4 regions of the Sphingomonas sp. 4RDLI-65 genome follow, and region 3 is predicted to be linked to each of the others. Evidence: predicted binding sites of a transcription regulator. Region 3 holds the regulator's gene; each other region holds the start of a gene.

Region 1 (5,596 bases), 520 kb from region 3:
AGCGTACCCTGCGCGACGACCTGGCCGCCGCGGACGCCGGCGCCCGGGCCCATGTCGATGATGTAGTCGGCGGTGCGGATCGCATCCTCGTCATGCTCGACGACGAGCACGGTGTTACCGAGATCGCGCAGACGGCGGAGCGTCTTGAGGAGCATGTCGTTGTCGCGCTGGTGCAGGCCGATCGAAGGCTCGTCGAGGACGTAGAGCACGCCGGACAGGCCGCTGCCGATCTGCGACGCGAGGCGGATGCGCTGGCTTTCGCCGCCGCTCAGCGTGCCGCTGGTGCGGTCGAGGTTGAGATAGTCGAGGCCGACGTTGTTGAGGAAGCCGAGGCGTTCGACGATCTCTTTCAGGATGCGTTCGGCGATCGCGTTCTGCTGGTCGCCGAGGTGCTGCGGCATGTCGGTAAAGAACTGGAGCGCGTCGACCACGGAGAGATGCGTGGCGTAGGAGATGTCCTTCATCGCGATCTTGACCGCGAGCGCTTCGGGTTTCAGGCGCGCGCCGCCGCAGACTTCGCAGGGGGCGGCGGACTGGTACTTGCTCAGTTCCTCGCGCATCCAGGCGGAGTCGGTCTGGAGCATGCGGCGGTTGAGGTTGCCGATGACGCCTTCGAATGGCTTGGAGACGTCGTACTTCTTCTTGCCGTCGATGAAGGTGAGCGTGACGGGCTTGCCCTTCGAGCCGTGCAGGATGGTGCTCTGGACCTCCGGCGGGAGGTCGGACCACGGCGTCTCGATGTCGAACTTGAATTCGCGTGCGAGGCTGCCGAGGACCTGCATGTAATACGGGCTCGGAGGGTTGGATTTCGCCCAGGGGACGACCGCGCCCTTCTTGATGCTGAGCATGTGGTTGGGGACGACGAGGTCTTCGTCGAACAGCAGTTTCTCGCCAAGGCCGTCGCAGGCCGGGCATGCGCCCTGGGGGGCGTTGAACGAGAACAGGCGTGGCTCGATCTCGGAGATGGTGAAGCCGCTGACCGGGCAGGCGAATTTTTCGCTGAACACGATGCGGCCGTCGGGGGCGTTGTTGCCGAGGATTTCCGATTTCGGCGTGTGCGGTTCGACCGGGTCGGCGGGGTCGACATAGGCGAGGCCGTCGGCGAGTTTCAGCGCGGTTTCGAAGCTTTCCGCGAGGCGCGTGGCGATCTCGCCGCCTACCACCAAGCGGTCGACGACGACTTCGATGTCGTGCTTGTACTTCTTGTCGAGCGCGGGGGCTTCGTCGATGTCGTGGATCTCGCCGTCGATGCGGACGCGCGCGAAGCCGGCCTTCTGCCACTCGGCGAGTTCCTTGCGGTACTCACCCTTGCGGCCGCGGACTACCGGGGCGAGCAGGTACAGGCGCGTGCCTTCGGGGAGCGCCATGACGCGGTCGACCATCTGGCTGACGGTCTGCGCCGCAATGGGTTCGCCGGTGGCGGGCGAGTACGGGATGCCGACGCGCGCCCAGAGGAGGCGCATGTAATCGTAGATCTCGGTGACGGTGGCGACGGTCGAGCGCGGGTTGCGGCTCGTGGTCTTCTGCTCGATCGAGATCGCGGGCGACAGGCCCTCGATATGGTCGACGTCGGGCTTCTGCATCAGTTCGAGGAACTGGCGGGCATAGGCGCTGAGCGACTCGACGTAGCGGCGCTGGCCCTCGGCGTAGATCGTGTCGAAGGCTAGGCTCGATTTGCCCGAGCCGGACAGCCCGGTGATCACCGTCAGCGTGTCGCGGGGGATGTCGATGTCGACGTCCTTGAGGTTGTGCTCGCGCGCGCCGCGTACGGAAATCTTGGTCAGCATGAGGCTGGTTCTACTTCTGTTCTGATCGGGAGACTAGTGGGAGAGATAGGAATGCATGAGGCCGGGTGCCAGTTCATCCGGTGCGATCAATCGCGCGAGATCGATCGCGTGCGATGGCGCAACGGACTGTAACACCGCTTGAAACGCCGAGACGGATTGGCGACAACCGGCGGGCTGACCTGAACGTCAGGGGAGCATGATGAGGGGATTCGACCGATGCCGCTGATGTTGGCGCTGACTGCCGCCGCCGCGATCGCCGAGCCTGCCTCGACCGCGCCGATGACGCCCTCGGGCCGGTGGAACGTCGATTACGGCGATACGGCCTGCACGCTCGGGCGGACATACGGCACCGGCAAGGCGGAGACGGTGCTGGCGCTTCGCCAGCTGCCGCTGGGGTCCACGCTCGAACTGATGGTTTACGTCAACGATCGAAACGCGACGATGCGGCTGGGACAGGCCCGGATCGCCGTCACGGGCGGCGCGACCGGAGAGCGATCCGACGAGAGCCGATACGAAAGTTATCCGACGCAGGCGACGGGCAAAAGGATGACGCGCATGCCCGTCGACATCGCGCTGTTCGAGACGTTACCAAGCGACCGGGGACCGAGCGAGACGGGGCCAGGGACGACGGGGCCAGCTGGAACGCGGCCAGCCGCTGCGGTGCTGCGGGTCTCGCCGGAGAAGATGCCCGGATGGGCATTCGTGATGCCCAATGCGAAGGCGGCGTTCGAGGCGTTGGCCAAATGCAACGATGCGACGGTCAAGCTATGGGGTATCGATCCGACCGAGCGTTCGCGGATCGCCCAGTCCGCCAAGGCGACAGGATCCCAGGGAAACTGGATTGCGACCGACGACTATCCGATGACCGTGGTCAGCAAGGGCGCGCAAGGGACGTCGACGATCCTCTGGACGATCGGCCTCGACGGGCGCGCCGCCGATTGCCGCACCGTGGTGACGAGCGGCGAGGTGGAACTCGACAAGGCGGCCTGCCGGGCGATCATCGCGCGCGCGCGATACACGCCGGCGCTTGGCTTCGACGGCAAGCCGATGATCAGCCACAGCACGCGCAAGGTCACGTGGCGGCTGCCGGGGACATGGTCCGGCGGCAAGTGATCATGGTCTAGCCCTGCCCCCCCACTAGCCGGGGTTGCGCTGCCGCTTTGGTGTATTATCTTTATCGTACACACCAGATGGATCAGCACGAGGGCGACATGGGCAAGAAGAAGGACAAGCGGGAGCGCAAGGCGCACGAGCAGGCTGCGGGTAAACATGGCGGCGAGCATGGTTGCGGACATGACGAAGGGCATGCCGGGGGCTCCAAACATGGTGGTACCGCTCCGCTAGCGGGCATTGCCGCGGCGATCGCGCGCCAGATGGGCACGCCGGTCGGTCGTCAGATGATCGCGGCGGGACTGATGGCGGCGGCCGGTGCGATCTCTAAGCATGACTCCAAGCCCACGGCGGCACGGCCTAACCCGACGCCCCCTGCCCCGCCTTCCGCCCCGCCGCCGCCGGCGGACTCAGTCGCTTCCCCGAAGTCCGACGCGGACGCGCAGCCGTCGCGCGGCTCGACGGGTCCGTTTGCCGGAGACAAGCCGGAACCACCCCGCAGCGATGCGCCTGCATTGCCCCCGGAAATGGCAAAGGTGCTGGATTCGGTAACCGTCGGGCTCGAACGGTTGTTCGCCGGGTTCGGTAAGCCGACCGGCGCTGCGCCCAAGAAGGATCCATCTGCGTCCTGACGCGCGAGGCGGCTCGGTAGACGCGGGGACCGTCAGGCTGCCTTGAACAAGGCCACTGGCGTGCGGCGACGGTCGCCTTTCGCAATATACATCGCGTGATCGGCGCGGGCGATGAGGTCGGTGATTCCGCCGGTATCGCCTGCGCCGCCGGCGATGTCGCCTTCGACGACGCCGATGCTGACGCCTGGTGCCGCGTCGGCGGTGGCCTGTGCTGCCATGGCGTCAGCGAACCGGCCGGCGATGTCGGTACCGATCATGCGCGCCCGATCGATGGCCAGGTCGGGCAGCAGGCAGACGAACTCGTCGCCGCCCCAGCGGACGAGGTGCCCCTGCTTGCCGATCGCGGCATGCGCGATGTCGGCGAGCGTACGCAGAGCGGCGTCTCCGGCGGCGTGACCGTGGGAATCGTTGAGTGCCTTGAAGCGGTCGACGTCGAGCATCATCACCGAGATGCGCCTCGCAGGCGTCCGGTGTGCGGCCGCCCGGTATGCGAGTGCGGCGGCGATACGGTCGAAACCGGCGCGGTTGAGGGCGCCGGTGAGCCAGTCGCGCTCCATCTGGTCGCGCAGTGCGTTCTGGCCACGCTCCGCCTGGAGGATCAGCAGCGAGAAGGCGCGGAAGATGATGAAGGCGATCTGGCCTGCCGCGAGCCACGCGCCGAGATTGTCCTGCATGCCGATGAGGCGGGAGCCGATACGATCGTCATAGGCGAGCCAGGCGCGGCCGAGAAACAGGGGAACGGTGATCGCAAACAACGTCGCGATGATCCAGCCGGTCTGTAACCCCTCGCGGCAGGCCAGGCGGACCGCGACGGTCACGACGGCGATGTCGAAGGCGGCACGGACGACGCTGAGATAGGTGACGCGGAGATGGAAATGCGCGGCGTCCCCGCAGACCATCAAGGGTGCCGCAACGACCGCGGCGATCGCCAGCAGCCGGGTCAACCGCGCGTCGGGGCGGTCGAACTTCATCACGGCGCCGGTGATCACCGCATAGCCCATCACCGCCAGCGGATTGCCGATATTGGGGGCCCAGCCAAAGCCGATGCGATCGTTCAGGACCGCAACGAGCGCGGTCAAGCCGACGATCAGGTGACCGCTGCCCCACCAGGTCGCCCAGCGTCCGAACCGGCCGGTCGCGACCGGGATGAGGTGCACCAGTCCGGCGACCAGCATGCCGAGGCCCGCGACGACGTAGAGGGTAGTAAGATCGAGCGCCACGGGGACCTTCTTGTTGGTTCGTTATGCGATCGAGTAGTCGAGCTTTGCTAAGGATTCGTTGTGGGTATCGCACTCCCGCGGTCATCCATCATATTCCCCCATCATCCATGCTCTTACCCGTCCCCTATTCCTCCCGTCATTCCGGCGGACGTCGGAACCCATGGTGGCGGGTGGGCCATGGGAGCACGGTATCGCCGGGTCCGCCGTAGCCATGGGCCCCGGCGTTCGCCGGAATGACGGATAGTAAGGCGGGCAAGACAAAGGGGGTTGAGCGCGGGTATGGGACTTGGTGCGAACCGCGGCTACAATCGCTTCCCGCGCCATGATCTGCTCCTTCGCGCTGCGACCGGCGAACGCGAACGGCGAACGGCGAACGCGAACGCGAACGGGAACGGGAACGGGAACGGGAAAAGGCGCCGGTGGAGTACCACCGACGCCCTTGCAAAATCACATTCGGTCTTGCTTGGCCGGACAGGGGCAAAGCCCCTGTCGTCGGTCGGCGCTGGAGCGCCGCCGGCCGGGCATGCCCTTTGGATCCAGATCTAGCACTTGCTAGATGTGGATGGGCTTGCCTTGCACTGCCATCGCGGCTTCCTTGATTGCCTCGGCATGCGTCGGATGCGCATGACACGTGTAGGCGATGTCCTCACTGGTCGCGCCGAATTCCATTGCGATGGCGGCTTCGGCGATCAGCGTTCCCGCCAGCGACGAGACGATCCAGACGCCGAGAACGCGGTCGGTCTTCGCGTCGGCGATGATCTTCACGAAGCCATCGGTGTCGCGGTTAGTCTTGGCGCGGCTGTTGGCGGCGAACGGGAACTTGCCGACCTTGATCTCGGTCTTTTCC
Region 2 (5,596 bases), on a different contig from region 3:
GGTGCACGCGAACAGGCGACCGCGCTCGCCGAGTGCAAGACGCCAGTGATCGTCTACGTCTCGTGCAACCCGGCCAGCTTCGCGCGCGATGCGAAGGAACTGTGCGACGCCGGCTGGCGGATCGACTGGGTCCAGCCGGTCGGCCAGTTCCGTTGGTCGACGCATGTCGAGCTCGCCGCAAAGTTCGTCCGCTAGTCTCTTGTTCCCCCGCGAAGGCGGGGGCCAGACTGGACCCCCGCCTTCGCGGGGGAACATCCTTTCTAAGGGTAGACTGCACTCACGAAGAACAGCCCATCGGGCGGCGCATTCAGCCCCAGCATCGCCCGGTCCTTCGCCGCCAGCGCCTTCGCGACATCGCCAACCGCCCAACGCCCCATGCCCACCAGCGCAAGGCACCCGACCATCGACCGCACCTGATGATGCAGGAACGACCGCGCCGCCGCGTAGACGAACAGACGCTCCCCCTCGCGCACCACCTCGAGCCGATCGAGAGTCCGCACCGGACTATCCGCCTGACAATGCGCCGAGCGAAACGTCGTAAAATCATGCCGCCCGACCAGCGCCCCCGCAGCCTCCGCCATCGCCCCCGCATCCAGTGCCTGAGGCACCTGCCAAGCCAACCCAGCCTCGAACGTCAGCGGCGCGCGCCGGTTGACGATCCGATACTCGTAAGAGCGCCCGACACACGAAAACCTTGCATGCCAATCGTCGTCGACCACCTCGCACGCCAGCACCGACACCGGCGCCGGCTTCACCAACGCATTCAGCCCCTCCATCAACCGAAACGCCGCGAGCGGCTTTTCGATATCGACATGCGCGCGCATCGCCATCCCATGCACCCCCGCATCGGTCCGCCCCGCCGCCTGCACAGAGGCGGTCTCGCCGGTCATCTTCAGCACCGCGGCTTCCAGCGCCGCTTGCACGCTCGGCCCGTGCTTCTGCCGCTGCCAGCCCATGAACGGCCGCCCGTCGAACTCCACCGTCAACGCGAACCGCGTCAAAGCTGCGTCCCCGACGGGATCGCAAACCCACGCAGCAATTCCGTGGCCGAGGTCACCCCGCGTCCCGCCCGCTGTACCAAGGTCGGCCGGATCGCCCCGTCGCCGCACCCGATCGTCAGCTCGGCATTGACCGTCAGCCCCTCGCACCCAAGAAACGTGAACGGCAGTACGTCCGCCGCCAGCACCTTCACCCGCTCGCCGGCATGCTCGAACCACGCCCCCGGCGCCGGGTTCATCGCGCGCACCAGCCGCTCGACCTCGGTCGCCGACCGCTCGAAATCGATCCGCGCCTCTGCCTTCTCGATCTTCGCCGCATAGGTGACGCCCTCCTCGGGCTGCGGCCGGGCAGGGTAGGCGTCGAGATTAGCCAGCACCTCGACCATCAGCCGAGCCCCCATCGCCGACAGCTCGGCGGTTAAGTCTCCCGCCGTCTTACCGACGATCGGCGTCCGCCCCTCGAGCCGGACCGGCCCGGTATCTAGCCCCGCCTCCATCTGCATGATCCCGACCCCGGTTTCGGCATCGCCCGCTAGGATAGCCCGCTGCACCGGCGCCGCCCCGCGCCACCGCGGCAACAGCGACCCATGCACGTTCAGGCACCCGAACCGAGGCGCTTCCAGCACCGCGCGCGGCAGGATCAGGCCATACGCCGCGACCACCGCAACATCCGCGTCCAAGGCGGCAAACGCTTCGCGAGCCTCCAGCCCCACCGGCAAAGACGCCTTGAACGACACCGGCGTCCGCACCTCGATCCCGAGCGCCTCCGCCCGAACCTGCACCGGCGACGGCACCAGCTCGCGCCCACGCCGCCCGCCCGGTCGCGCCGGCTGGCAATACGCCGCCACCACGTCATGCCCCGCCGCGACGAGGGCCTCCAGCACCGGCACTGCGAAGTCCGGCGTTCCCATGAAGATGATCCGCATGGCCCTCTCGAACACGCTGGCGGGGAGCCGCGCAACCCCCTATCTGTTCCGGTATGGCATCCCCCGAGATCGAGGCGCTGACGCAGGCGCTGGCCCGGCTCCCCGGCCTCGGCCCCCGGTCTGCACGTCGCGCCGTGCTGCATCTGCTCAAGAAGCGCGACGCCGCCCTGGGTCCTTTGCGCGAGGCACTGACCGCGGTCGACGAGCGGCTGGAGAACTGCACGACCTGCGGCAACGTCGACACCACCAACCCGTGCGCGATCTGCGCCGACCCCCGCCGCGACCAGCGCGCGCTCTGCGTCGTCGAGGAAGTCGCCGACCTCTGGGCGCTCGACCGCTCCCGCCTGTTCCCCGGCCGCTTCCACGTCCTCGGTGGCCGCCTGTCCGCGCTCGAAGGCATCCGCCCCGAGGATCTCAGCATCGACAGCCTCGTCCGTCGCATCGAAGCCGGCGGCATCGACGAAGTCGTCCTCGCGATGAACGCCACGCTCGAAGGCCAGACCACCGCGCACTACATCGCCGAGCGCATCGAACGCTTCCCCGTCCGCGTCACCCAACTCGCGCACGGCCTCCCGGTCGGCGGCGAACTCGACTATCTCGACGAGGGCACGCTGGCGCAGGCACTAAGAGCCAGAAGGCCAATGGCTTGACGCCCATCGGCTTGACGTGATGCCCACGCGTACCTTAGCGGACGCGCTATGACCGTCATGACCGTTCTCGAAGTCCCCGATCCCCGCCTGCGTCTCGTCGCGCAAGCCGTGGAGACGGTCGACGACTCCATCCGCACGCTCGTCGCCGACATGATCGAGACGATGTACGACTTCAACGGCATCGGCCTCGCCGCGACCCAGGTCGGCGTCCAGAAGCGCGTCCTCGTCATCGATCTCCAGGAGGAGAAGGACGAGGACGACAAGCCGATCAAGAACCCCAAGGCGTACATCAACGCCGAGATCCTGTCGGTCAGCGACGAGATGTCGACGTACAACGAAGGGTGCCTCTCGATCCCGGAGCAGTATGCCGAGGTGGCGCGCCCGGCGCGGTGCCGCGTGAAGTGGCTCGACGAGACCGGTGCGGCGCATGAGGAGGATTTCGACGGGTTGCTGTCGACCTGCATGCAGCATGAGATCGACCACCTCGACGGTGTGCTGTTCATCGACCACATCAGCCGCCTCAAGCGCGACATGGTGCTGAAGAAGCTGGCGAAGCAGCGCAAGCTGGGGTGAGCGAGCTTGGGTGTTGCGATTGTGTAGCCATCCGCGCGCCTAGCAAGTTACCACCCCGGCGAAGGCCGGGGCCCAATTGGGGGACGTCGCCGACTGAGCGCAATCCCTCGTTACTGCGACCTTTCGAATTGGGCCCCGGCCTCCGCCGGGGTGGTGCTATTCCGCGAGGATATGGAGCCGCTCCATCCTAGTTCCCCCGCGAAGGCGGGGGCCCAGGACCACAAGCGCTAGCGCCCGTAACCCTGGACTCCCGCCTCCGCGGGAGAACGATATTCTGATTGTCCTGCATCAATCGTTCAACGTATGTTCTCACCATGACGTATCGAACCCCACCTCAAATGCCCATGATCCGTGCGCTCGCTTCGGTGACGGCGCATGGCTGAGTTCGCCATTATCGCCGTCCTAGCCCTAGCTGCCGGCATCCTCCTAGGCTGGCTCCTGGCCTCCCGCCGAGCCGCCACCCTAGCCAGCGAACTCGCCGTCGCGCAGACCAAGGTCGCCGACGTCGACCTCATCCGCACCACCCGCGACGCAGTCGAACGCGAACGCAACGAAGCGCAGCGAGACCTTGCTCGTCTCCAGGCTCAGAGCGAAGAACGCCAGGCCGCGCACTTGGTCACGCTCCGCCAGCTCAAGGACGCCAACGACGCGATGACCGCGCAGTTCGGTGCCGCCGCCGCCAAGGCGCTCGAGGTCGCGCAGGCGCAGTTCCTCGAACGCGCCGACGCGCGCTTCCGCCAGTCGGAGGAATCCGCCGGCCTCAACCTCAAGTCGATGCTCCAGCCTGTCAGCGACCGCCTGCAACGCTACGAAGAAGGCGTCGCCAAGGTCGAAGCAGAGCGCCGCGACGCGTTCGGCGACCTCAAGGGCCAGATCGAACAGATGCGCCTGGGTCAGGAAAAGGTCTCGACCGAAGCCGCCAAGCTCGTCAATTCCTTGCGCAACGCCCCGAAATCGCGCGGCCGCTGGGGCGAGCAGCAGCTCAAGAACGTCCTCGAAACGTGCGGCCTCAGCGAACACACCGACTTCCAGACCGAAGTCAGCGTCGCGGTAGGTGACGACGGCGCCCGCCTCCGCCCCGACGCGATTGTCAAAGTACCAGGCGGCCGGAGCCTTGTTATCGATGCCAAAGTTTCGCTGAATGCTTATCAAGATGCGTTCGGCGCGGTTGACGAGGCAGAGCGGGAGATCGGATTGCGGTCACATGCCGCGTCTATGCGCGCTCACGTAAACAGTCTCGGACAGAAGGCGTATTGGAACCAGTTTGCTGATGCGCCAGACTACGTCGTCATGTTCGTGCCCGGCGAGCATTTTCTATCTGCTGCGTTAGAATATGATCCAACGCTTTGGGATTATGCGTTCGATCAGCGAGTATTGTTATCAACGCCGACCAATCTGATCGCCATAGCTCGTACTGTGGAGGCTGTTTGGCGTCAGGAAAAAATGGCTAAGCAAGCTCAGCAGATCGGGATGCTTGGCAAGGAAATGTACGAGCGCCTTGCCAAGGTCGCAGACGACCTGCGGAAGGTTGGCGTCGGCCTCAACAGCGCGGTGAAGAACTTCAACGGCTTCACCAACTCGTTCAACGGCCGCTTGATGGTAACCGGCCGGAAGTTCCGCGACCTGAACATTGAGACCGGCGCGCGTGATCTAGAAGATGTGTCGTCGGTAGACGCGCTAGCGCTAGGCGAGGGGCCAGCGCTGATCGAGAAGCCGGAAATCGTCGAAAGCTGACATTGCTTCCACACCACCCCGGCGAAGGCCGGGCCCAATTGGGAGCGGCGTCAACTAAGCGCAGGACGTCGTCACTACGACCTTGCCAATTGGGCCCCGGCATCCGCCGGGGTGGTGGTGCAGGGTGGCTTCCTCCGCACCGAAAACCGATCGGTACAAAATTCGTTCACCTCCCGGAAACCTTTCCCGACCCCGCGCATTAACCCGGCAACATCTCCAAAGAGTCAGCCGGTCATGAAAACCCTAGTCCCCGTCCTCTGCGCCCTGATCCCCTTCGCCGCCATGATCGGCGCCTGCGTCACCTGCCCCTAATAACCGTCGCGCAGACACAAAAGAAAAGGCCCGCCCGGATCACTCCGGGCGGGCCTTTCTATGCAAGCCAAGAAGGAAGCGAAGGGATCAACCCTGCGCTTCTTCCTCCTGGTCGCGCGGAGCTTCGGCGGTCGCGCCTGGCTCTGCGTTCGGATCGTAATCCTCGACGAAGCCAGCCTCGTCGCGCTCGAACATCGACGACATCACGTCGACGCCCGAAGCCTGCATCTCGGCCTCTTCAGGCGAGCGAGCGACGTTGACCTTGACGGCCACCGACACTTCAGGGTGCAGCGATACCTTGACGGTGTAGACACCGATCGCCTTGATCGGCTTGTCGAGCACGATCGCCGACTTGCCGACCTTGTGACCGTCGGCCACCAGCGCATCGACCAGATCGCGAACC
Region 3 (5,596 bases):
GTGCCGCTGGCCGTCGGCGCGATCTGGGCACTGACCACGCCGGCGCCGGACGTTCTGGTGACGGGTGACGGTCGCCACGTCGCGGTACGCACCGCCGCCGGGCTGGCGATGCTCCGCGACCGGGCGGGCGACTACACGCGCGACATGCTGGCCGAGAATGGCGGGGTGGACGGCGAGCCGCTCCTGCTCGCGGACCAACCCGATGCCCGGTGCAGCCGTGATCTGTGCGTCACAGATATCGCAGGACGAGGACGGATGTGGCGCATCCTGGCGACCCGCAGCGCCTATATGGTCCCGATTGCTGAACTGGTCGCCGCCTGTAGCAATGCCGACGCCGTCGTCAGCGAACGCGGTCTGCCGAAACGCTGTGTACCGCGGTGGCTGAAACTGGATCGTCGCGTACTACGGCGAACGGGAGGCGTCTCGCTGACCTTGGGGAGCGGGATGGTAGTGACCGTCCTAAACGCAGGCGATCGTCACCCCTGGCGCGATCCCCCTCTCCTCGAACGCTCCACGCACTCGTTAAAGCCGCGACATGGCCCCCCCGTCGGCGTTTCGAGCCGGCCAAGGCCGTCAAAAATAGAAATGTTCACGCGAAGGCGCAAAGGCGCGAAGGTAGTGCGATTCGGGAGACCTCAACACCTTCCTGAACGATAAGCCGACGTCGGTTTATCGGCGGTCCGTGAAAGCCGGTAGGCGCCTATCCAAATACAACATCTTCGCGCCTTTGCGCCTTCGCGTGAGCAAAATCTTCTGTCGTCGCGTGCGATCGTATTGCAAAGAATTGGTTCACGCGGAGACGCGGAGACGCGGGGAAGGTTCTTGTATGACGGGGTGGCTGGGGCTGGCGACTGTCTTGGCTTCCTTCCGAAGACGTTTAGAGGCGCTTCGTGCTCCCGAAGCGAAACACCTCCGCGTCTCCGCGTCTCCGCGCGAACCAATTCTTCGGCAGCGCTGGGGATTGACGGCGAGATGTTCGCGCAGAGGCGCAGAGGCGCGGAGATTGGGCGTTCGAACCGAGTCCGCGCTCATGTGTCGGACCACGGGATGGTCTTCCGGACGCTTGGGGGGCGTGTCGAAAAACTAGCCGTTTTTTCAACACGCCCAGAGAAGCTAGCTTAATTTGCCGAAGAGATCCGGTCGCTGTTGTCGGCAGGAGGAGCGACTTGACCTGGATGCTCGGCTGCCGCTTTTCCTTCGCAATCAAAAACCGAGACCGGCCTGCGTTCACCATGACACAGGCCGGTCTCGGCAGTTTAGTCGTAGCGGCGGAGGATGCCGGAGAGCTTGCCCTGCACGCGGACTTGCGCAGGCGCGTAGCGTTGCGGGTCGTAGGCTCGGTTTGCCGGGTCGAGGCGGACCATGGCGCCTTCGCGGCGGAAGTATTTCAGGGTGGCTTCGCTCTCTTCGATCAGGGCTACGACGATCTCGCCGTCTCGCGCGGTTTCGGTGCGGCGGATCAGGGCGTAGTCGCCGTCGAGGATACCGGCTTCGACCATCGAGTCGCCGGAGACTTCGAGCGCATAGTGTTCGCCGGTGCCGAGGAGTGCGGCGGGGACGGCCAACATCGTGCTGCCTTCGAACGCTTCGATCGGGACGCCGGCGGCGATGCGGCCGTGGAGGGGGATCTCGACGACGTCGTTCGCTGGCTGTGGCGCGGCGGCGGGCTTTACGTTCGATGCCTTTGACGGCGCCTTTTTCTCGGCGCGCTCGGGCATGCGCAGCACTTCGAGTGCGCGTGCGCGGTTCGGCAGGCGGCGGATGAAGTTGCGCTCCTCGAGCGCGCTGATCAGACGGTGGACGCCCGACTTCGACTTGAGGTCGAGTGCGTCCTTCATCTCCTCGAACGACGGCGAGACGCCGGTTTCGTTGAGGCGATCGTTGATGAAGCAGACGAGTTCGTGCTGCTTGCGCGTGAGCATGGCGGTTCTCCGTCCGGAACAGACTGGGAACTTCTATGGAACATAATTAACGCCGTCAAGCATCCGTATCACGCGATTACGAGGATTTCCGCCGATTCGCCGGTCCTCGCGACGGGAGCGTTGCCGGGACGGACGATGAGGCACGTCGAGCGGGCCAGGGTGAGCAGCATCGAGCTGTCCTGGATCGTCGAGGCATAGGCTTTGCCGTCGCGGAGTTCGGCGCGCAGATAGTCGGTGCGGGCGTTGTTGGCGGGGAGGTCTTCGCCGAGCAGCGCGTGGGTCGACTGGGGGAGCGGATCGCGCGCGCCGGCCATGCGCGCCACGACCGGTTTCACGAACAGCGTCGCGGTGACGAACGCGGAGACCGGGTTGCCGGGCAGGCCGAGCACCATCATCTCGCCGATCCGGCCGGCCATCATCGGCTTGCCGGGGCGTAGCGCGATCCGCCAGAAATCGATGGTGCCGCCAGCGGCTTCGATTGCGGGGCGAACGAGGTCGTGGTCGCCGACTGACGCGCCGCCGGTGGTGATGAGCAGGTCGGCCTGAACGCTGGCGAAGGCGTCGCGCAGGATTTCGAGATTGTCTGGGAGGATGCCGAGGTCGATGATGTCGACGGGTATGTCGGTGAGCATTGCCGCCAGCATGATGCCGTTCGATTCGGGCAGTGCGACGCCGTCGGTGGTCGAGCCGGGGGGGACGAGTTCGTCGCCGGTCGCGGCGACGGCGACGCGGACGCGGCGGTTGACAGCGAGGCTGCCGTGGCCGCCGGTTGCGGCGACGGCGATGCGCGCGGGGCTGAGGCGGTCGCCGGCGCCGATCAGGCGGGTGCCGGTGGAGAAATCGAGGCCCTTGCGGCGGGTGTTGCGGCCGAGTGTCGGCGGGCCTTCGCCGGCGAGGATCAGGGTTTCGCCGTCTCGCTCGGCTTCTTCCTGGACCATCACCGTGTCCGCGCCTTCGGGCATTGCTGCGCCGGTGAAGATGCGGGTGGCTTCACCTTGGCCGACCTTGCCGGTGAAGGGGCGGCCGGCGGCGCTTTCGCCGATGACTTTCCAGGGGCCGGGGAGGTCTTCGAAGCGGATCGCGTAGCCGTCCATTGCCGAGAGGTCGGCGGCGGGCTGCGTGCGGCGGGCGAGAATGTCCTCGGCGGCCCAGCGGCCGGCGGCTTCTCGCAACGTCACGGTCTCGTGGCCGACGCGGGGGGCCATGGCGAAGAGGCGGGTCTGGGCTTCGGCGACGGGGACTAGGGTCATACGTTAGGCTCTGTTTTCGGACGATTTTGAAAGGTGAGGTGTGGGAAGTGTAGGCGCTGGACGCGGTTTGGCGGTTGGGTGCTTCGTAAAAGAGAATCGCAGGGTGCGTGGGTATGTTCCGCGCTTTGCCATGGGTTTGGGGTGTAGGACAGGTGTCGTTGGCTTAGCGGGGGCTACGTGCTGGACCGTCAGGGGGCCGTTGGGTCCGTAGACATCGGGCGCTGGTGGCGACCTCTTCCTTGTTCTCCCGCGAAGGCGGGAGGCCAGGCTGGGTCCCCGCCTTCGCGGGGAAACACGGGTTTGGCCGACGTCGCTCGTTATCAGTTTGGCCTTGCCAACTGGGCCCCGGCCTTCGCCGGGGTGGTGTTTCGATTTTGATTTGCCTCGGTCTTTTTCCAGAGTGGCCATCGCGGGCGGCCCGGCAGCTGATCTGGTCCTCCGAATGCTCGGCCAGCGCGGGTTCATCCTTTGCGGGGCTTTGTTTGGGGGAAAGAGACACCAGATCAGCATGATGACACGCAATCAGCCTCGGGCGAGAGACAGGATCGGGGCGGCGGTAGGCGCCGTCCTGCTGCCGGGGTTGCTCGGCTATGCGTTGCTCCATGGGTTGGTGGTACCGATGCCGGCTGCGGTGAGCGATGCGCTGAAGGTGTTCGGGGTGGCGCCGCCGCCACCGCCGCCGCCGGTCGAGAAGGTCAGGCCGCGGCCTTCGCCCAGTCGCAAGCCTCAGGGGGCTGCATCGCCGCCTAACCTGAAGTCGAAGGCGACCGAAGTCGTCGCGCCGCCGCCGGTAGTGCCGATCGTCGTACCGCCGCCGGTTGTGGTCGCGGAGAAGGCTGGGTTGGGCGCGCAGGCGACCGCCGGCGCTTCGGATGTGCGCGGGCCGGGGACCGGGAGTGGCGGGATCGGCAACGGTACCGGCAGCGGCGGGTATGGGGATGGCGACGGCGGTGGGGGCGAGGAGACGCCGCCGCGGTGGCGAAAGGGGCGGTTGCGGGATGCGGACTTTCCGAGCGATGCGCCGGAGACGGGGATTCGGGGGATCGTTTGGGTGCGCTATACCGTCGAGGTCAGCGGGCGCGTGTCGCATTGCCGCGTGACTCGGTCGAGCGGGAGCCGGGTGCTGGACACGCTGACGTGCCGGCTGATCGAGGAGCGGTTTCGGTATGATCCGTCGCTGGATGCGGCGGGGCGGCCGGTGGAGTCTACGATCGTGGAGTACCATGACTGGTCTATGGAATGAGGAGTGAAGTCCCAAGCTGAGCGCGCTTTGCTTGGCTTGCCCTCATCCTTCGCCGCCTTCGGCATCTCTCCCTCTCCCCTTTAGGGAGAGGGTTTTTTTACGCTGTCCAGTTGCCGGATTTGCCGCCTGATTTGGCGCGGACGCGGATGTCGCTGAGGACCATCGTCTTGTCGATCGCCTTCGCCATGTCGTAGATCGTCAGGAGGGTTATGGTGGCGGCGGTGAGCGCCTCCATCTCGACGCCGGTCTTGCCTTCGGTCGAGGCGGTGGCGGTGGCGGTTACGCCGGTTTCGTCGACCACCAGATCGATTTCCACCTTCGTGAGCGGAAGCGGGTGGCAGAGCGGGATCAGGTCGCTGGTGCGCTTGGCGGCCATGATGCCGGCGACGCGCGCGACCGCGAGGACGTCGCCCTTCTTGGCCGTGCCAGCGCCGATCGCGGCGGCGGCTTTGGCGGACATGGTGATGCGGCCGGAGGCGACGGCCTCGCGGGCGGTGACCGCCTTGCCGCCGACGTCGACCATCCTTGCCGCGCCGGCTTCGTCGATGTGGGTGAGGCCGGTCATCCTACGAGCGCTCGGGTAGCCGCTTCGACGTCGTCCTGGCGCATGAGCGCTTCGCCGATCAGGAAGCAGCGGATGTCGTGCTCGGCCATCGCGTCGAGTTCGGCGCGGGTCGTGAGCCCGCTTTCGGCGACGAAGGTGCAGTCCTTGGGCGCCTTGCCGACGAGGTCGTAGGTGCGCTGGAAATCGACGGTGAAGTCGCGTAGGTCGCGGTTATTGACGCCGATCAGGCGCGACTTGAGCCTCAGCGCGCGCTCCATTTCGTGCGCGTCGTGGACCTCGACCAGCACGTCCATGCCGCATTCGAGCGCGGACGCCTCGATCTCGGCCATCTGGACGTCGTCGAGCGCGGCGACGATGATCAGGATGCAGTCGGCGCCGATCGCGCGCGCTTCGGTCGACTGCCACGGATCGACCATGAAGTCTTTCCGAAGCACGGGGATCGAAACGGCATCGCGCGCGGCGGTCAGGTACGCGTCGGAGCCCTGGAACCACTTTTCATCGGTCAGGACCGACAGGCACGCGGCGCCGCCGGCTTCGTAGGCGCGAGCGTGCGCGACCGGATCGAAGTCGGTGCGGATCAGGCCCTTCGAGGGGCTCGCCTTTTTGACCTCAGCGA
Region 4 (5,596 bases), 390 kb from region 3:
TCTCAAAATTACCGTAGATTTGCAAGTTTACGGGAATGTGCGGAAAAAAGATCCGTCCGGTTCTGCATCGAACGAATGTCGACGCTTTACTTCAGCCTATGGTGACGAAGCTATCCATCACCCGTTTCCGCCCAGACTGTTCGAAGTCGATCTCCAGCTTGTTGCCTTCGATCTCGGCGATCGCGCCGTAGCCGAATTTTTGATGAAATACGCGCATGCCGAGCGAGAGGTCGTCGCGGCCTTTGTTGCCGAGGCTGATCGCGCTGGACCGGCTTTCTACGACGCGGGCGGGTTTTGTGGAGAAGGTGCTGCCGGTGCCTGACGCACGCTGCCAGCCGGGACCGCGGCCGGTGCCGCGGGCGACGTCGGCGAACGGATCGGCGCGGTCGGACCAGTTGGCTTGCCACAGGCTCGCACCGCCGGACATCGTGGTTTCCGTGTCGATGTGTTCGGCGGGGAGTTCGGCAACGAAGCGTGAGGGGATCGACGAGTTCCACTGGCCGTAAATGCGGCGGTTGGCGGCGTGGATGATGACCGCGAGACGCCGTGCGCGCGTGATCGCGACATAGGCGAGGCGGCGTTCTTCCTCGAGGCTCTTCACGCCACCTTCGTCGAGCGAGCGCTGCGACGGGAACAGGCCTTCCTCCCAGCCGACTAGGAACACCGTGTCGTATTCGAGGCCCTTCGCCGCGTGGATGGTCATGATCGTGACCTGCGGATCCTGCGCGCCGCCCTCGTTGTCCATCACCAGCGAGACGTGTTCGAGGAACGCGCCGAGCGAATCATATTCCTCCATCGCGCGGACGAGTTCGCTGAGATTTTCGAGCCGGCCGGTCGCCTCGACCGACTTCTCGGCCTGGTACATCGCGGTGTAGCCACTCTCGTCGAGCAATTGGCGGGCGAGTTCGGCGTGCGGCAGGCTAGTCGCCATGTCGCGCCAGCGGGCGATGTCGCCGACCAGCCGACCGAGCGACTTCTTCGCAGCCCCGGTCAGTTCGTCGGTGTCGAGGATGCGTGCGGCGGCGGTGGTCAGCGGTGTGCCGGTGGCGCGTGCGAGCTGGTGGATGCGTGCGACCGCCTTGTCCCCCAGGCCGCGCTTGGGGACGTTGACGATGCGTTCGAAGGCGAGGTCGTCCGCGGGCTGGTTGACCACGCGGAGGTACGCCAGCGCGTCGCGGATTTCGGCGCGTTCGTAGAAGCGGAAGCCGCCGACGATCTTGTACGGCATGCCGATCGCGATGAAGCGGTCCTCGAACTCGCGCGTCTGGTGCTGCGCGCGGACCAGGATCGCGACCTCGTCCAAGGACTTGCCCGAGCGGCGGACGATGTCGATCTCCTCGCCGACGCGGCGCGCTTCCTCGGGGCCGTCCCAGACGCCGATGACTTTCACCTTCTCGCCGACATCGCGCTCGGTCCACAACTGCTTGCCGAGCCGCCCGCCATTGTTGGCGATCACGCCCGACGCCGCGCCGAGGATGTGCGGCGTGCTGCGGTAATTCTGCTCCAGCCGGATGACCTTCGCCCCCGGAAAGTCGCGCTCGAACTTCAGGATGTTCTCGACCTGCGCGCCGCGCCACGAATAGATCGACTGGTCGTCGTCACCGACGCAGGCGATGTTCTTGCGCTCCTGCGCGAGCAGCCGCAGCCAGAGATATTGCGACGAGTTGGTGTCCTGATACTCATCGACCATGATATATTTGAAGCGCTGCTGATACTGCGCGAGCACGTCGCGGTGCGTCTTCAGGATCACGAGCATGTGCAGCAGCAGGTCGCCGAAATCGCAGGCGTTGAGCGCGATCAGCCGCGTCTGGTACTGCTGGTACAGTTCGCCGCCGCGGCCGTTGGCGTAGCGTTCGGACTCGCCCGCATCGATGTCGGCGGGGACTAGGCCCTTGTTCTTCCACTGGTCGATCAGCCCGGCGAGGCTGCGCGTCGGGAAGCGCTTCTCGTCGATGTCGGCGGCGAGGATCAGCTGTTTCAGCAACCGCAACTGATCGTCGGTATCGAGGATCGTGAAATTCGATTGCAGCCCGACCAGTTCGGCGTGACGTCGCAGCATCTTGGCGGCGATCGCGTGGAAGGTGCCGAGCCACGGCATGCCCTCGACCGCATCGCCGACCAGACGACCGACGCGCTCGCGCATCTCGCGCGCGGCCTTGTTGGTGAAGGTGACGCTCAGGATCTCCGACGGCCACGCCTTCTTCGTGAAGATCAGGTGCGCGAGCCGCGCGGTCAACGCCGCGGTTTTGCCGGTGCCCGCGCCGGCGATGATCAGGACCGGGCCGTCGGTGGTCAGCACGGCCTCACGCTGCGGCGGATTAAGGCCGCGGAGATAGGGGGGCTCGGCTTGCGGCGCGGACGTTTGGGCGATCTGGTTCACCGGTGAACAGGTAGGGAACGGTGGCCGGTGGGGCAACCTTTGAAACGTCGCCGAACCGTCGCGTGGGCGTCATGAAGCGCGTCTAGGGGATGCGCAGCGACGAGGTTCGTCGTCGGAGATACCGCACCCAGAACGGTATCCCGTCGCGCAGGCGCCGTCGCCCGCGGGCCATCGCCTGCGGACCGCAGGACCAACGAGGACCATCATCATGAAGCTTTTCATCAGCGTCGCTTCGGCGGCGATCGTCGGCGCGTGTCTGTTTTCGACGGGCGCATCGGCCAGTTCCGTTCGCGAGCCGGTATCGATGCGCGTATCGCGCGCCGGGCTCGACCTGACCAGCGACACGGGGCGGACTGCGTTCCAGCGCCGGCTGCGATCGGCGATCGCCGACGCGTGCCAGCCGCACTCGTCCGGTCTCGATGCGTTCGCCGATGCGCATCGGTGCCGTATGGAAATGACGGCGGATGCTGGCGTGAAGATGGCGGCGTTGCTCGGGCGTAGCGGGACTGAGCTCGCCAGCATCGATGTGGCGCGTTGAATTGCCGCGCGCGGGCTGACTGAAATCCAAGGATGCCGGCCGAACGATCCTCCCCCGCAAGGGGGAGGTGGCTGGCGTTTGCCAGACGGAGGGGGAGGAAGGGGTAACCTCTGTGACGTGTCCTCCCCCTCCGTCGCCTTTGGCGCCACCTCCCCCTGGCGGGGGAGGATACAAGGTACCCTACGTCTCAAATCAGGCCCGACCAGCGCTTGATCTGCATCTGTCATAAGATTGTCATCGTAAGGGCCGACTGCACCTCCATGGCTACTTCCACCTTTGCTCTCGACGCGACGCCGGCTGATTCGGCTCCCTCGGCGTCGGTGCCGCGCACCGGTCCCAAGCTCGACCATGCGCTCCATCCGGCGGGGCGGTGGATCTTCCTCGCGGTACTGATCGGCGGGCTTGCCTATGCCGGGTTCAGCATCGCGTTCGACACCGCGCAGGTCGGCGAGAGCCTGGCGGGCGGGGCGTTCGCGTTCCTCGCGCTCGCGCTGTTGATCGCGCTCGGGTTCGAGTTCGTGAACGGGTTCCACGATACCGCCAACGCAGTCGCCACGGTCATCTACACGCACTCGATGCCCGCGCCGCTCGCGGTCGTCTGGTCGGGGTTCTTCAACTTTCTCGGCGTGATGCTGTCATCGGGCGCGGTGGCGTATTCGATCGTCACGCTGCTGCCGGTCGACCTGATCCTCAACGTCGGCAGCGTCGGCGGGTTCGCGATGATCTTCGCGCTGCTGCTCGCGGCGATCGTGTGGAACCTCGCGACGTGGGCGGTCGGGCTGCCCAATTCGTCGAGCCATGCGCTGATCGGCTCGATCCTCGGCGTCGGCCTCGCCAACCAGCTCATCAGCGGCGGCGGGGCGGACGGGACCTCGGGCGTCGACATGGCGCAGGTCTGGAAAGTCCTCTCCGCGCTCGCGTTCAGTCCGGTCGTCGGCTTCGTCGGCGCGCTGTTACTCCTGCTGGTGATGAAGCGCTTCCTCCGCGACAAGGCGCTGTACGAGGCGCCCGAGGGCCAGACGCCGCCACCACGCGGGATCCGGGCGCTGCTGATCGGCACCTGCACCGCGGTCAGCTTCGCGCATGGCAGCAACGACGGGCAGAAGGGCATGGGGCTGATCATGCTCATCCTGATCGGCTGCGCGCCAACCGCCTATGCGCTCAACCGGACGATGCCCGAGAGCGCGACGCCTGCCTTCGTCCAGGCGGCGCAGGCGGCGTCGGCGGCCTATCTCGCGCATGCCAACGGCGCGCCCGCCACGGTCGGCGCGGCGCGCACGACGGTGACGCAGGCGCTGAAATCGAAGCGGGTCGCGGATCCGGTCGTATACGGTGCGCTGGCGACGCTGTCGGACGACGTGTCGAGCCGGATCGCGGGCTATGGCTCGCTCGGCAAGGTGCCGGCGGCAGCGACGCCGAACCTGCGCAACGACATGTACCTCGTGCTCGATACGACCAAGCTGATCGCCGCCGACAAGGCCGCGCAGGGCCGGTTTACCGCGCAGGAAATCACGACGCTGAAGGACTATGGCGGCAAGCTCGAACAGGGCACGCGGTACATCCCGACCTGGGTTAAGGTGACCGTCGCGCTTGCGCTGGGTTTGGGCACGATGGTCGGATGGAAGCGGATCGTCGTCACGGTCGGCGAGCGGATCGGCAAGACGCACCTGACCTATGGCATGGGCGCGTCCGCGGAACTCGTCGCGGCGTCGACGATCCTGCTGGCGGTGAATTTCGGCATGCCGGTGTCGACCACGCATATCCTGTCGTCGGGTGTCGCTGGCGCGAGCGTCGCCAACGGGGCGGGGTTGCAGCGGCGTACGGTGATGAACATGGCGCTGGCGTGGGTGATGACGCTGCCGGTGGCGATGCTGTTGTCCGGCGGGCTGTATTGGCTGTTGCTGACGGCGGCGCATTCGCTGGGGTATTGAGCGAGGGCTGTCTGTCGCCGAGGATGCCAGCCCCGGCCCTCCGCGATCGCGGTTGGCCTGGAGGCTGCTGCCGGTCCGATCCGATGACTGGGCGGATCAGGCGGTAACGGGACGTCCTTCGTCGGCGAACGCGGCGGCCACCGCGGCGGCGCTTGCCAGCACGCCATCGACGCGGCGCACCCCGAGCAGGTCGGCCATCAGCAACCGCGCCGCATCGGGCGCGATCTCGACCCGCGCGATGATCGTCAGCATCGCCGCCTCGGCCGGCGTCATCCGCGCGCAACAGCATGGCGCGATCGCGATCGTCCCCGACGATGTGCCCGCAAGGTCGGCCATCAGCGCGCGCAGGAGCACCAGCGGCCGCCGGAAGCCCTGGCCGAATGCGGTCAGCAGCGTATGCGCGGCGCGTGCGTCGGCGAGGCCGTTCGCGCCCATTCGCCGCATCGCAAACAATACGATCCGCGCATTCTCGCACTCGGGCAGCGCATGCGGGAGGACGGCGGTAGCGGTTCGAACATCGGTCATTCACACGACTCCGTGGTGGTCGCCCACAACGTCGCCGGTTAGTTATTGATAGTCAATAGCAATAAGAGATCAGTCGGGCAGTTGGTCGTTCCCGACGAGCGCTTCACCCGCAATGTAGAGCGAGCCCGCGATCAGGACGACGCCCGGACCATGGTCGGCTGCCAGATCAAGCGCTTGCGGGATGCTCGCCGCGGTCCGCCCCGCAATGTCGTACCGCGCTGC

The links. Region 3 encodes LexA, which represses DNA repair genes until DNA is damaged. Its sites were predicted from a motif close to GTTCCNCNCTTGTTCT; they were not measured.
Positions count from the first base shown of each region.
Region 1: a site for LexA is predicted at 1,795-1,810, ahead of uvrA (excinuclease ABC subunit UvrA). Genes of this name have one in related genera too.
Region 2: a site for LexA is predicted at 3,327-3,342, ahead of rmuC (DNA recombination protein RmuC). Genes of this name have one in related genera too.
Region 4: a site for LexA is predicted at 2,384-2,399, ahead of VH567_RS03220 (ATP-dependent helicase). Genes of this name have one in related genera too.

Region 1 is NZ_JBCEBT010000001.1:881,797-887,392, forward strand. Features, by position in the region: gene uvrA (excinuclease ABC subunit UvrA) at 1-1,787, opposite strand, end outside; gene VH567_RS03870 (energy transducer TonB) at 2,004-2,900, shown strand; gene VH567_RS03875 (hypothetical protein) at 2,978-3,529, shown strand; gene VH567_RS03880 (GGDEF domain-containing protein) at 3,562-4,749, opposite strand; gene lpdA (dihydrolipoyl dehydrogenase) at 5,302-5,596, opposite strand, start outside.
Region 2 is NZ_JBCEBT010000002.1:487,614-493,209, reverse strand. Features, by position in the region: gene VH567_RS07350 (class I SAM-dependent RNA methyltransferase) at 1-195, shown strand, start outside; gene truA (tRNA pseudouridine(38-40) synthase TruA) at 261-1,001, opposite strand; gene fmt (methionyl-tRNA formyltransferase) at 998-1,924, opposite strand; gene recR (recombination mediator RecR) at 1,978-2,574, shown strand; gene def (peptide deformylase) at 2,623-3,147, shown strand; gene rmuC (DNA recombination protein RmuC) at 3,523-4,881, shown strand; gene rplI (50S ribosomal protein L9) at 5,281-5,596, opposite strand, start outside.
Region 3 is NZ_JBCEBT010000001.1:362,319-367,914, reverse strand. Features, by position in the region: gene VH567_RS01425 (ComEC/Rec2 family competence protein) at 1-657, shown strand, start outside; gene lexA (transcriptional repressor LexA) at 1,257-1,922, opposite strand; gene VH567_RS01415 (molybdopterin molybdotransferase MoeA) at 1,991-3,172, opposite strand; gene VH567_RS01410 (energy transducer TonB) at 3,681-4,415, shown strand; gene moaC (cyclic pyranopterin monophosphate synthase MoaC) at 4,513-4,980, opposite strand; gene trpC (indole-3-glycerol phosphate synthase TrpC) at 4,977-5,596, opposite strand, start outside.
Region 4 is NZ_JBCEBT010000001.1:755,824-761,419, reverse strand. Features, by position in the region: gene VH567_RS03220 (ATP-dependent helicase) at 92-2,371, opposite strand; gene VH567_RS03215 (UrcA family protein) at 2,589-2,918, shown strand; gene VH567_RS03210 (inorganic phosphate transporter) at 3,179-4,849, shown strand; gene VH567_RS03205 (DUF6628 family protein) at 4,946-5,374, opposite strand; gene VH567_RS03200 (bifunctional folylpolyglutamate synthase/dihydrofolate synthase) at 5,444-5,596, opposite strand, start outside.